2 regions of the Micromonospora sp. CPCC 206171 genome follow, and region 1 is predicted to be linked to the other one. Evidence: riboswitches for the same ligand, from Rfam matches in the RefSeq annotation. Region 1 holds a riboswitch; the other holds the start of a gene.
What was found. A riboswitch is a leader RNA that binds a small molecule or an ion and turns the genes downstream of it on or off. The one in region 1 is predicted to bind thiamine pyrophosphate.
Positions count from the first base shown of each region.

Region 1 (6,204 bases):
CCGACCCACCGCCTCCCGCTGGCTCGCGGCCACCCGGCCGATCGTCTCGGTCACCACCGCCAGGTATGCCTCGGCGCTCACCGTCATGCGTTCCTCCGTCCGCTCGTCGTCCTGCTCGTCGGGTCGGCCCGCGGCGGGCTCAGCCCAGGCCGCGTACCCGGGCCAGGATCGCCTCGGCCAGCGGGGCCGGCGCCTCGTCGGGAATCCAGTGGGTGACGCCGGGGAGCGCGACGAACCGGTACGGCCCGGTCACCTGGGCGGCGCACGCCTCGGCGGCGGTCCGGCCGATCGCGACGTCCCTGTCGCTCCAGACGAAGGTGGTGGGCACCGCGATCGGCCCGGTCCGCGCCAGGTCGGCCCGGGACATCGCCCGGTACCAGTTCAGCGCCCCGGTGAGCGCGCCCGGCTCCCGCATCGGCTCGGCGTACCGGGCCACCCGCCCGGCGTCGCCCACCTCGGAGAGCAGCCGGCGCAGGGCGGTCGCCCGCACCGCCAGCAGCACCTTCTCGGCCTTGCCCGGCTGGCGGAACAGCAGCACGTACGACGAGCGCGCCTTCTGCCGCGGGTCGTGCGCCAGCGCGTGCGCCATCGCGGCGGGATGCGGCACGGAGACGGCGGTCAGGGTGCGGACCCGCTCGGGGTGCCCCGCGGCGAGGCCCCAGGCGACGACCGCGCCCCAGTCGTGCCCCACCACGTGGGCCGCCTCGACGCCCAGCGCGTCGAGCAGCGCCACCGCGTCCTCGACCAGCTCCGGCAGCCGGTAGGCGGCCACCTCGGTCGGGCGGGCGCCCGGCGAGTAGCCCCGCTGGTCCGGCGCGTACGTGTGCAGGCCGGCGGCGTGCAGCGCCGGCACCACCTCGTCCCACTCGCCGCCGTGCTGCGGGAAGCCGTGCAGCAGGAGGACGGGTTCGCCGCCCTCGGGGCCGCCGGTGCGTACCTCGAACGTCAGCCCTCGCGCCTCGACCCGCATGATCGGCAGCCTACCCAGCCCGGCGCTGGTCCACCCGGGCCGAGCGTGGCGGGGTCGGAGCTGTTAGCGTCGACGAGACAACTTCACATCCGACAGGGGAGCGCACAGCGCTGAGAGTGCGGGCACCGCCCGCAGACCCTCGAACCTGATCTGGGTAATGCCAGCGCAGGGAGTTCGGTCGACCTCCAGCCGCGCCGCCGTCCGGTTCCACACCGGGCGCGGCGTGCGTCTTCTCCTGGTTCGATCATTTGGACTGGGAGCACACATGACCAACACCGACAGCAACCGGTGGCGCACCATCGACATCGTCATCGCGGCGGTGCTCGGGGTGGCCTTCGGCATCATCTTCTGGGCCTGGGGCCTGCTCTGGAACGGCCCCGCCGACGCGATCCCGCTGCCCGGCCGGGCGGCCATCTACGGCGTCTGGCTGGTCCCCGCCGTCCTGGGCGGTCTGATCATCCGCAAGCCGGGCGCCGCCTTCTTCACGCTCACCGTCGCCGCGCTGGTCTCGGTGGCGCTGGGCAGCAGCTGGGGCTGGACGCTGGTCATCCAGGGTCCGCTGGAGGCCGCAGCGGCGGAACTCGCCTTCGCGGCCTTCGGGTACCGCCTGTTCCGGCTGCCCGTCGCCCTGCTGGCCGCCACGCTGGCCGGCCTGGCGGCGGCGCTCTACGACGTCTTCGTCTGGTACCCGGACACCGCCTGGGGCAGCTTCCGCCTCCCCTACATCCTGATCACCGCGGTCAGCTCCCTGGTGATCGCCGGCCTGGGCAGTGTCGCGCTCACCCGCGCCCTCGCCCGCACCGGCGTCCTCGACCGCTTCCCCGCCGGCCGCGAACGCGCCGCCATCTGACCGCCCCCGCTTCGTTGATCAAGAGGTTTGCGTCAACGGGAGCCACCGTCGTGACGCAAACCTCTTGATCACCGGCCGGGAGCCGGGTGGGCCTGGGTAGGGAGGGGGTGCGGGTGGGCGCGGTGGAGGTGCGCGGGTTCGGGTGGCGGCACGCCGGGCGGAAGGCGTGGGCCGTGCGCGGGGTGGACCTGCGGATCGAGGCCGGGGAACGGGTCCTGCTGCTCGGGCCGTCCGGGGCGGGCAAGAGCACCCTGCTGGCGGCGCTGGCCGGGCTGCTGCCCGAGGACTCCGGCGAGCAGGAGGGCACCGTCGAGATCGACGGGCTGGACCCGCGCAAGGACCGGGAGCGGGTCGGCATCGTCTTCCAGGACCCGGAGACCCAGCTGGTGATGGCCCGCAGCGGCGACGACGTCGCGTTCGGGCTGGAGAACCGGGGGGTGCCGGCCGAGGAGATCTGGCCGCGGGTGGACGAGGCGTTGCGCCGGGTCGGCTTCCCGTACCACCGGGACCGGCCCACCGCGGCACTCTCCGGCGGCGAGCAGCAGCGCCTGGCCCTGGCCGGCGCGCTCGCCCTGCGCCCCGGCCTGCTGCTGCTCGACGAGCCGACCGCCAACCTCGATCCGGCCGGCGCGGACCTGGTCCGCCGGGCGGTCGCCGGCGCGCTGTCCGCCGACACCACCCTGATCCTGGTCGAACACCGGGTCGCCGAGGCGCTGCGGCTGGTCGACCGGGTGGTGGTGCTGGAGCCGGGCGGCGGGGTCCGCGCGGACGGCCCGCCGGAGGCGGTCTTCGCCGCGCACGGCGAGGCACTGGCCGCCGAGGGCGTCTGGGTGCCGGGCCGGACCATCCCGCCCCGGCACGCCATTACGCCGCCCGGCGCGGAGTTGCTCACCGCCGACCGGCTCGGCCTGCCGCCCCGGCTGGCCCCCATCGACCTGCGGGTACGCGCCGGCGAGGCGCTCGCCGTGCTCGGGCCCAACGGCGTCGGCAAGTCCACCCTGGCCCTGCTCCTCGGCGGGCTGCTCCGCCCCGGCGTCGGCCGGGTCACCGCCACGGCCGCGCTGGCCGGAGCGGACGATCGCACTCCCCCGCACCGCTGGCGGGCGCCCGCGCTGGCCCGCCGGATCGGCTCGGTCTTCCAGGACCCGGAGCACCAGTTCGTCACCGCCACCGTCTTCGACGAGCTGGCGCTCGGCCCTCGCCGGACCGGCCAGCCCGAGCCGGCGGTACGCGCCACCGTGGACGCCCTGCTGGACCGGCTGCGGCTGACCCGGCTGGCCGGCGCGAACCCGTACACCCTCTCCGGCGGGGAGGCGCGGCGGCTGAGCGTGGCGACCGCGCTGGCCACCGCGCCCCGCCTGCTGATCTGCGACGAGCCGACCTTCGGCCAGGACCGGCGCACCTGGCGGGAGCTGGTCGACCTCTTCGCCGAGCTGCGCGACGCCGGGCACGGCGTCGTCACCGTCACCCACGACGCGGACTTCGTCGCCGCGCTCGCCGACCGCACCGTCACCCTGGGCCGGCGACCCGACCCGACCGGCGACGACTCCGGGCGGCGCCCGTGATCAGCCTGGAACCGGTCGCGGCGCCCGGCGCGCCGCTGGCCCGGCGCAACCCGGTGGCGAAGCTGGCCGCCGCGTTGGTCTTCTCGGCCGTCCTGGTGGCCACCCTGGACCCGGTCGCCCCGGCCATCGCGATCGCCGTGGAGCTGGCCGTGCTGCCGCTGTTCGGGATCCGGTACCGGGTGCTGGCCCGGCGGGCCCTGCCGCTGCTGGCCGGCGCGGCCGGCATCGTGGTCACGCTGGTGCTCTTCGCCGCCGACCGCTCCGGCCGGGTGCTGCTGGACGCCGGGCCGCTGCTGGTCACCTCGGGAGTGCTGCTGACGGCCCTCGGGCTGGTGCTGCGGATGGTCGCGGTGGCCCTGCCGGGCGTGATCGTCTTCGCCACCACCGATCCGACCGACCTGGCCGATGCGCTGGTACAGAACGCGAAGGCGCCGGCCCGCTTCGCCATCGGGACGCTGGCCGCGTTCCGGCTGGTCCCGCTGCTCGGCCAGGAGTGGCAGATGATCGAGATGGCCCGCCGGGCACGTGGCGTGGACGCCGGGCGCAACCCGGTGGCGAAGCTGCGGCTGTTCGTGTCGACCGCGTTCGCCCTGCTGGTCGGGGCGATCCGGCGGGGCACCCGGCTGGCGGTGGCGATGGACGCCCGGGGCTTCGACGCCGGCACCCCGCGCACCGTCGCCCGTCGGCAGCGGTTCGGCGTGGCCGACGGGCTGCTCGTCGCCGGGGCGGCCGTGCTGGGTGGTGCGGCGATCGCGGTCAGCGTCGCGCTCGGCACCTTCCGCCCGCTGATCGGCTGACCCGGCGCGACTCGGTCCCGACCGGCGGCCCGGTGGTCGGGTCCGGCCGTGGGGCGCTCGGTCGTCCATGCGCACCAGCACCACGTCCGGCGGCCCGGTGGTCGGGCCCGGCCGGACAGCCCAATGGTCGGGCCCGGCCGGGCAGCCCGGTGGTCGCGTCCGGCCGGGCGGCGCCGGCGGCCCCTCCGGCCGGCCATTTCGGAGAGAAGGTGTCCGGTGAGCGTGATACCTCAGAGGCATCTTGATACCTCAGAGGTATCACGCTCGTCGCGGTCATACGCCGGACAGGCTCACCGGGCCCCGCTGCCGTCGGCCGCCATGGCCAGCGGCGGCATGGCGATCGGCGCCGCAGGGCCACGCTGGACGCGGCACGCCGCGCCAGGAGGTCAGACCCGGCTGCGCCTGGCGCCGCCGGTGCGGCAGCCGACGGTTCGCCGCACCGGAGCGCCGGAACGGGTGCCGCCGGCAACCGCACCACCACTCCGTCGTGCGGGAAGTCGCGCGGCCCTGCCGGCCTCCGTACCAGCGGCGCCGGTCAGCTGCGGCGGAACGCGTACCGGCGGGTCTGGCCACGGGCGGCGGTGGAGCCGCCGCGCACCGACGGGCCGGTCCACGGCGGGGCCGCCGGGGCGGGCCGGGCGGCAGCGGGCGCGGAGCCCGTTTCGTCCGGCAGGGTGACCGGGGCGACGGGCGCCACGGTGAGCGCGTCGAGATCCGGCGGGCTCACCGCCACCTTGGCCCACGCCGACGGGCGGGACTTCTTCGGACTGCGCTTGGCGGGCATACGCTGCCTCCTTCGGATGCGGGGACCGCGCCGCGAGGCGGGCGGTCGGCGGGCAGGGAACGGCCCGGGCGACCCGACCACGGAGACACCACCCGTACGAGAAGGTGGGGAATGCGGACGCCCGGCGCGGCCGGACCCCCGACGACGGCGGCGGGCCCGACTGGCTGAAGGTGGGGCGTCAGTAACGCATGCCGACAGGCTAATCCACCGACGGCGGCGGCCCCAGCCGATTTACTGGCACCATCGGCGGCATGCTGATCGCGTTCTCGATTACCCCGCTCGGCGTCGGCGAGTCCGTCGGCGACCTGGTCGCCGAGGCGGTCCGGGTGGTCCGCGCCTCCGGCCTGCCCAACCGCACCGACGCCATGTTCACCACCGTCGAGGGTGAGTGGGACGAGGTGATGGCGGTGGTCAAGCGGGCGGTCGACGTGGTGGCCGAACGGGCGCCCCGGGTCAGCGTGGTGCTCAAGGCCGACGTGCGACCCGGGGTCACCGACGCGCTCACCGGCAAGGTGGCCCACGTCGAGGCCCGCCTGGCCGAGGGCTGACACCACCGGACGTGCCCGGCGCTACCGCCCGGCGGGCCCGGTGACACCGCCCGATGCCGCAGTGCCCGCCGGTGGCAGGCCCGGGTGAACACCTGATCGCCGCCCGGCCGCCGCCAGCCACCGCGGCTGGTCCCGCAGCCCGGCGCGCGACGGCCCGCACCCCGTCGCTCACCGAGCGTCGATGTCCGGACCCTGACGGCCGGTGGCCGCGATACGGTCGCAGGACGGCAGGCCGACGAGAGGTGGCGGACGGATGGCTCAGCAGGCGACGGCGCAGATCGGGGTCACGGGGCTGGCGGTGATGGGCCGCAACCTGGCCCGGAACCTGGCCCGCAACGGCTTCACGGTGGCCGTGCACAACCGCTCCCCCGAGCGCACCCGCAGCCTCGTCGCCGAGCACGGCGGCGAGGGCACCTTCGTCGCGTCCGAGTCCCTCGCGGACTTCGTCGCCACTCTGGAGCGACCCCGCGCCGTGATCGTCATGGTGAAGGCCGGCGGCCCCACCGACGCGGTGATCGACGAGCTGGTCCCGCTGCTGGAGGAGGGCGACATCGTCGTCGACTGCGGGAACGCGCACTTCGCCGACACCCGGCGCCGGGAGGAGGCGCTGCGCGGGCACGGGCTGCACTTCGTCGGCACCGGCGTCTCCGGCGGGGAGGAGGGCGCGCTGCGCGGGCCGAGCATCATGCC
Region 1 is NZ_JBAKHT010000005.1:81,644-87,847, reverse strand. It holds gene V6U89_RS08845 (SIS domain-containing protein) at 1-87, opposite strand, end outside; gene V6U89_RS08840 (alpha/beta fold hydrolase) at 140-970, opposite strand; TPP riboswitch at 1,055-1,160, shown strand; gene V6U89_RS08835 (ECF transporter S component) at 1,236-1,820, shown strand; gene V6U89_RS08830 (ABC transporter ATP-binding protein) at 1,934-3,385, shown strand; gene V6U89_RS08825 (energy-coupling factor transporter transmembrane component T family protein) at 3,382-4,182, shown strand; gene V6U89_RS08820 (hypothetical protein) at 4,718-4,966, opposite strand; gene V6U89_RS08815 (MTH1187 family thiamine-binding protein) at 5,218-5,514, shown strand; gene gndA (NADP-dependent phosphogluconate dehydrogenase) at 5,768-6,204, shown strand, end outside.

Region 2 (6,204 bases), on a different contig from region 1:
GCGCCAGCGCCGGCTCGCGGTCCCGCAGCTCGGAGGGGCGCAGCGGCGTGATCGGCAGCCCCAACCCCCGCTGGTACGACCAGAGTCGCCGCGCCTCGGCCAGGTCGTCACCGGTGAGCCCGACGACGAGGGTGCCCTCGGTGCGGTGACCGAAGTCGGTGCCGGCGGCCTCGGCCAGCTCGGCGGCGAAGCCCGGCCAGCGGGCGGCCGACTCGGTGAGCAGCCCGGTCAGCTCGTGCTCCCCGAAGTACGCCTCGGCGACCGGCGCGAGCATCCCGGCGGCCACGTGGGACGCGCCGGAGCCGGGGGCGGGATCGTGCACGACGACGCGCAGCCCCCGCGCGGCGCAGCGCCAGGCGATCGCCAGCCCGACCGGTCCCGCCCCCACCACGGCGACGTCCGGTCGGGTCAGCACGTCAGCGCCCCGAGCAGCTCGGCGGTAGCTCGGGCCGGATCCGTTGATCCGGACAGCGCTCCCACCACCGCCACCCCGTACGCCCCGGCGGCCCGCAGCGCCGGCACCGACGCGGCGGTCACCCCACCGATGGCGATCACCGGCACGGCGACGGCCTCGGCGACGGCGCGTACCCCGTCCGGGCCGATCGGGGCCGGCAGGCCGGCCTTCGTGGTGGTGGCGTGGCAGGGGCCCACGCCCAGGTAGCTGGCCCCGGCGGCGACCGCCTCGGTGGCGGTGACCGGTTCCCGGGCGGTGGCGCCGAGCACGGCGGCGGCGCCGAGCACCCGGCGGGCCGCCCCGACCGGCAGGTCGTCCGCGCCGACGTGGCCCCCGGCGGCGCCGACCGCGAGCGCCACGTGCAGCCGGTCGTTGACCAGGCACGGCACCCCGTACGGCGCGCAGAGCGCGAGCACCCGGCGGGCCAGGTCGTACGCCTGCCGGTCGGTGGCGTCGTCGTCCACCCGGACCTGCACGACCAGCTCGGCGCGGGCCACCGGCAGGGCGGCGCGCAGCACGGCGAGCGGGTCACGCCCCGGCCGGGTGTCGGTGATCAGATGCAGTCGTCCCAGGGACGGCACGGCAACGCTCCTCCCTGCGCCGGCATTACCCGGATCAGGTTCGACGGTCGGGGGCTTCAGCCCCCCTCTCAGCCCGGTGCACCGGGCTCCCGTGGGTCACTTGCGGCATACCGTACGACGGATGCGCCGATCCGCCAAGGGCGGGGGTGCGCTTTTCCCACGGACCGTCTCAACTCGACGGTGCGGGCAGCGCGTCACGGACCGCTCACGCCATGCTGTCCGGTTGGCCCTGAGTGGACGGACCGGGCACGAAGGAGCGGGGCACCCTCGGCGGCGTCGCAACGACTCCGAGGTGCCCCGCTCACGGGTGGTGCGACCGCCGGCGGGCGGGCCGACCGGCCGACGGTCAGAGGATGGCGTCGAGGGCGGCCAGGTCCTCGTCGGTGGGCTGCCAGGTGCCCGCTTCGGCGTTCGCCCGCACCTGCTCCGGCGTGGTGGCGCCGGCGATCACCGAGGTCACCGCCGGACGGGCGGCCAGCCCACCGATCGCCACCTGGAGCATCGACAGGCCGCGCTCGCCGGCGTACGCCTCGATGGCCTCGATGGTGTCCCAGTCCGCCGCGGCGAGGCGCTGGGCGTACCGGCCGCCGCCGGAGAGCCGGCTGCCCGCGGGCGGCGCCTCGTTGCGCTTGTACTTGCCGGTGAGCAGACCGTTGGCGAGCGGGAAGAACGGCAGCATGCCCAGGCCGAACCGCTCGCAGGCGGGCACGATCTCGGTCTCGACGGAGCGTTCCAGCAGGGAGTAGTGGTTCTGCGCGGAGATGAAGCGGGCCCGGCCGTTGGAGGAGGCGACCCAGTCGGCGTCGGCGATCTGCCAGCCGGCGAAGTTGGAGTTGCCGAGGTAGCGGACCTTGCCGGCGCGGACGAGGTCGTCCAGGGCGGCGAGCGTCTCGTCGATCGGGGTGCCCGGGTCGGGCTCGTGCATCTGGTACAGGTCGATGTGGTCGGTGCCGAGCCGGCGCAGCGACGCCTCCACGGCCCGGGCGATGTAGCGGCGCGCACCCCGGGCGCCGTGGTCGGGGCCGTTCCTGCCGTGCATGTCCATGCCGAACTTGGTGGCCACCACCACGTCGTCCCGGCGCCCCTTGAGCGCCTGCCCGAGCAGCTCCTCGGAGCCGCCCTGCGGTTCGCCGTAGATGTCGGCGGTGTCGAAGAAGTTGATCCCGGCGTCGAGGGCGGCGTCGACCACCGCCCGGGTGCCGTCGAGGTCGAGCTTGCGGCCGAAGTTGTTGCAGCCGATGCCGACCACGGACACCACGAGCCCCGAGTCGCCCAACCGGCGGTAGGTCATCTCAGTCACGAGATCCACCCTATGCCCGCCGCGAGCGACGGGTCCCGCGACCGCCCGCCCCGGGGAGGGCGCCGGCCCGGGGCGGGGCGGCATCGACCCGTCAGCGCACGTCCCAGACCGGCTCCGGCGTCTCCACCACCTCGCCGTCGCCGCCGAACAGCACGAACCGGTCGAAGGACCGGGTGAACCAGCGGTCGTGGGTGACCGCGACCACCGTTCCGGAGAACGCGGCCAGCCCGGCCTCCAGCGCCTCGGCGGAGGCGAGGTCGAGGTTGTCCGTCGGCTCGTCGAGCAGCAGCAGGGTCGCCCCGGACAGTTCCAGCAGCAGCACCAGGAAACGCGCCTGCTGCCCGCCGGAGAGGGTGCCGAAGCGCTGGTCGCCCTGCGCGGCCAGCTCGTACCGGGACAGCGCCGCCATCGCGGCGTGCCGGTCCATCCCGGCCCGGTGATCGTCGCCCCGCCAGAGGATCTCGACCAGGGTCTTCGCCACCAGCTCGGGCCGGTCGTGGGTCTGGGAGAAGTGGCCGGGCCGGACCCGCGCGCCGAGCCGGACCGTGCCGTCGTGGGCGACCGGGGCCAACGCGGCCGCGCCGTCGACCGGGCCGTTGGCCGGGTCCGGGTCGGTGCCGCCCCGGGCCAGCAGCCGCAGGAAGTGCGACTTCCCCGTCCCGTTGGCGCCGAGCACGGCGACCCGGTCGCCGTACCAGAGCTCCAGGTCGAACGGGTAGGTCAGGCCGTCGAGCTCCAGCTGGTCGCAGATGACCGCGCGCTTGCCGGTCCGCCCGCCGGCCAGGCGCATCCGGATGTCCTGGTCCTTCGGGGGTACGGGCGGCGGCCCGGCCTCCTCGAACTTGCGAAGCCGGGTCTGCGCCGCCTGGTAACGCGACGCCATCCCGTCGTTGTACGCGGCCTTCTGCTTGTACATCAGCATCAGCTCGCGCAGCTTCTGGTGTTCCTCGTCCCAGCGTTTGCGCAGCTCGTCGAGGCGGGCGTGCCGGGCCACCCGGGCGTCGTACCAGCTGGCGAAGCCCGCCGGGTGCACCCAGGCGCTGCCGCCCTCGACGGCGACCACCCGGTCGGCGGTCTGCGCCAGCAGTTCCCGGTCGTGCGAGACGTAGAGCACGGACTTGCCGGACTCGCGCAGCCGCGCCTCCAGCCAGCGCTTGCCGGGCACGTCGAGGAAGTTGTCCGGCTCGTCGAGGAGCAGTACCTCGTCGGTGCCGCGCAGCAGCAGTTCCAGGGCGAAGCGCTTCTGCTGGCCGCCGGAGAGGGTCCGCACCGGGCGGTCCCTGGCGGCGTCCCAGGACAGGTCCAGCACGATGGTGGCGACCGTGTCGAAGAGCACCTCGGCGTCGTACCCGCCGGTCTCGCCCCAGGCGGCCAGCGCGTCCGCGTACGCCAGCTGGGCCTTGCCGGCGGCGGTGCTGTACTTGCCGCGCAGCTCGGTCGACCGCATGGCCGCCTCGGTCTCGGCCAGCCGGCGGCCGGCGTCGCGCAGCGCCGGTGGGGCGAGCGAGAGCGCCAGGTCGGCGAGCGTGGTGTCGTCGCCGATCATGCCGATGAACTGCCGCATCACGCCGAGGCCGCCGGCCCGGGCGACGGCGCCGGTCTTCACCGGCAGGTCGCCGGCGACCATCCGCAACAGCGTCGTCTTGCCGGCGCCGTTCGGGCCGACCAGGGCGACCTTGGCACCCTCACCGACCCGGAACGACACGTCGGCGAAGAGTTCCCGGCCGTCGGGCAGGATGTGCCCGACCCCTGCCACGTCCACGTATCCCACGCCGGCATCCTGCCGGAGCGGGCGGCGCGGGCGACACCCGATTACCGGGTGACCCGCAGCACCCGGTAGCCCTTCTGGCTGGCGTGCCGCTCGACCTGCCAGCCGGCGTCGACCAGCCAGCGGTGCAGCGAGTCGCCGCCGAGGTGGCGGGCGACCACCAGCCAGGCGACGCCGTCCGGGGCGAGCCGGGGCAGCCAGCGGCGCAGCAGCTCGTGCAGCTCGACCTTGCCGATGTGGATCGGCGGGTTGGACCAGATCTGGGCGAAGGTGATGTCGGCCGGGACCTCGTCCGGGGCGACCGCCCGTAGCCGGTCGGCGGCGCCGACCCGGCGGGCGTTCTCGGTGGTGAGGGCGCGGGCCCGCTCGTTGACGTCGACCGCCCAGACGGTGGCGGCCGGTGCGCTGGTGGCCAGCACGCAGCTGATCGGCCCGAAGCCCGAGCCGATGTCGAGCAGGTCACCGCCGACGGTGGCGGTCGGCAGCTCGGCCTTGCGCAGCAGGACGGCGGTGCCGGGGTCGAGCCGGTCGGCGGAGAAGACCCCGCTGGCGGAGGCCAGGGTGTAGTCGCGCCCGGCGACGGAGAACTCGACCTCCCGCGGGCGCGCCGCAGTGGTGGGGTTGGTGGAGAAGTAGTGGTCGCCGGTCACGTCCGGCATTCTCCCACCGGCCCGGCGAGCGGTCGCGGTCGCCTCGGCGGGGAGGGTCACGACGCGCCCGCGCCGGAATTCCCCATTATTACCCCCTAAAGGGGCAATGGCTCCTACTCTGGGCGACATGGTGTATCGGTACGAGTCCGATGAGGACGCCTTCGTGGAGTACCCGCGGTCCGAGTCGGACCTGCCGGAGTTCCCGCCCGGCCCGCCCGCGCCGGCCGGGCCGTCTCCGTCCCGCTTCCCCACCCCGTCACTGCCGCGGACCACCCGGCCGGCCCTCCCGGCCGCCGAACCTGTTCCGGTCCGCCCGTCCGTACAGATCCCGCCGCCACCCGCCCTCCCCCGCGAGTACGCCCCGACCGAGCCGACCGAACCGCCGGAGACGCCCGCGTCCGGCCGGTCCGGCTCCGGGCGCGGCGGTGGTCGGCTGTGGCAGGTGCTCGTCGGTGGCGCGGCGGTGCTGGTCCTGCTCGCGCTCTGCGGCCTCGGCGCGGCGGCCCTGCTCGTCGACCGCACGCCGAGCGACGACCCGACCGCGTCGGCACCGCAGCCCACCACGGCCGCGCCGGTCGACGGGTCGACCGCCGACGACCTCGACTCCCGGGACACCGACCAGCAGCCGCTGACCGCCCGCGAGGTCTTCGCCGGTAAGAAGCTGGTGGTGGCCGACGGACGACCGGCCTACGACGTGCTGAAGACGCACTCCGGCGGCAGTTGCGCGATCGCCGCCACCGGCGAGATCGCCGACATGCTGGTCCGGCTCGGGTGCAGCCAGGTGGTCCGGGGCACGGTGCGCTCCGCCGACGGCGAGCACCTGGCCACCGCCGGCCTGTTCAACCTGACCGACAAGGCCAGCGCGCAACGCGTCCGGGACCGGATCCGGCAGTTGCTCGACGAGCGGCAGGGCCGCTTCCGCGGCCTGGACGCCGGTGACGGCACCGAGGCGCTCACCACCGCCGCGGCCCGGGTCGGCTGGCAGGTCCGCGGCCACTACATCGCCTACTGCCTGGTCGTCCGCACCGACGGCGGTGCCGTGCCGGCCGGCGACACCGCGGTCCGCGACATCATCTACGACCTGATCGAGCTGCACCTCGACAAGGGCGTGCTCGAACGCCGGGCCGCCGGCGGCAGCGCCGTCCAGCCCACCGCGAAGGCGACCGAGGGCACCGGCACCCAGGGCACTCCCGACGGACCGCCGGGCGACTGAGCCGCCGGTCGACGGCGACCCGACGCGAGGCCCGGTCCGAGTCCTGCGGACCGGGCCTCGCCATGTGTTCAGGCCTGCCTGAGCACGGCCCGGTCACCCGTCACGTCGCCTGCGGGCGCGCCGCGCACCGGCCTGGGTGCCTTGGTGCACCGGGTCTCGCGAACCCCCGTGCGCTCAGGCCTCGGTGGGGACGCGGAGGCGGCGGGTGAGGTCGGCGCGGCGGGCGTACTCGGCCGGG
Region 2 is NZ_JBAKHT010000002.1:396,657-402,860, forward strand. It holds gene thiO (glycine oxidase ThiO) at 1-415, opposite strand, end outside; gene thiE (thiamine phosphate synthase) at 409-1,035, opposite strand; TPP riboswitch at 1,030-1,138, opposite strand; gene V6U89_RS04550 (aldo/keto reductase) at 1,382-2,344, opposite strand; gene V6U89_RS04555 (ABC-F family ATP-binding cassette domain-containing protein) at 2,427-4,106, opposite strand; gene V6U89_RS04560 (class I SAM-dependent methyltransferase) at 4,148-4,753, opposite strand; gene V6U89_RS04565 (hypothetical protein) at 4,881-5,966, shown strand; gene truA (tRNA pseudouridine(38-40) synthase TruA) at 6,141-6,204, opposite strand, start outside.
Region 2: linked by a shared signal. The riboswitch ahead of thiE (thiamine phosphate synthase) and the one ahead of V6U89_RS08835 (ECF transporter S component) in region 1 are both predicted to bind thiamine pyrophosphate.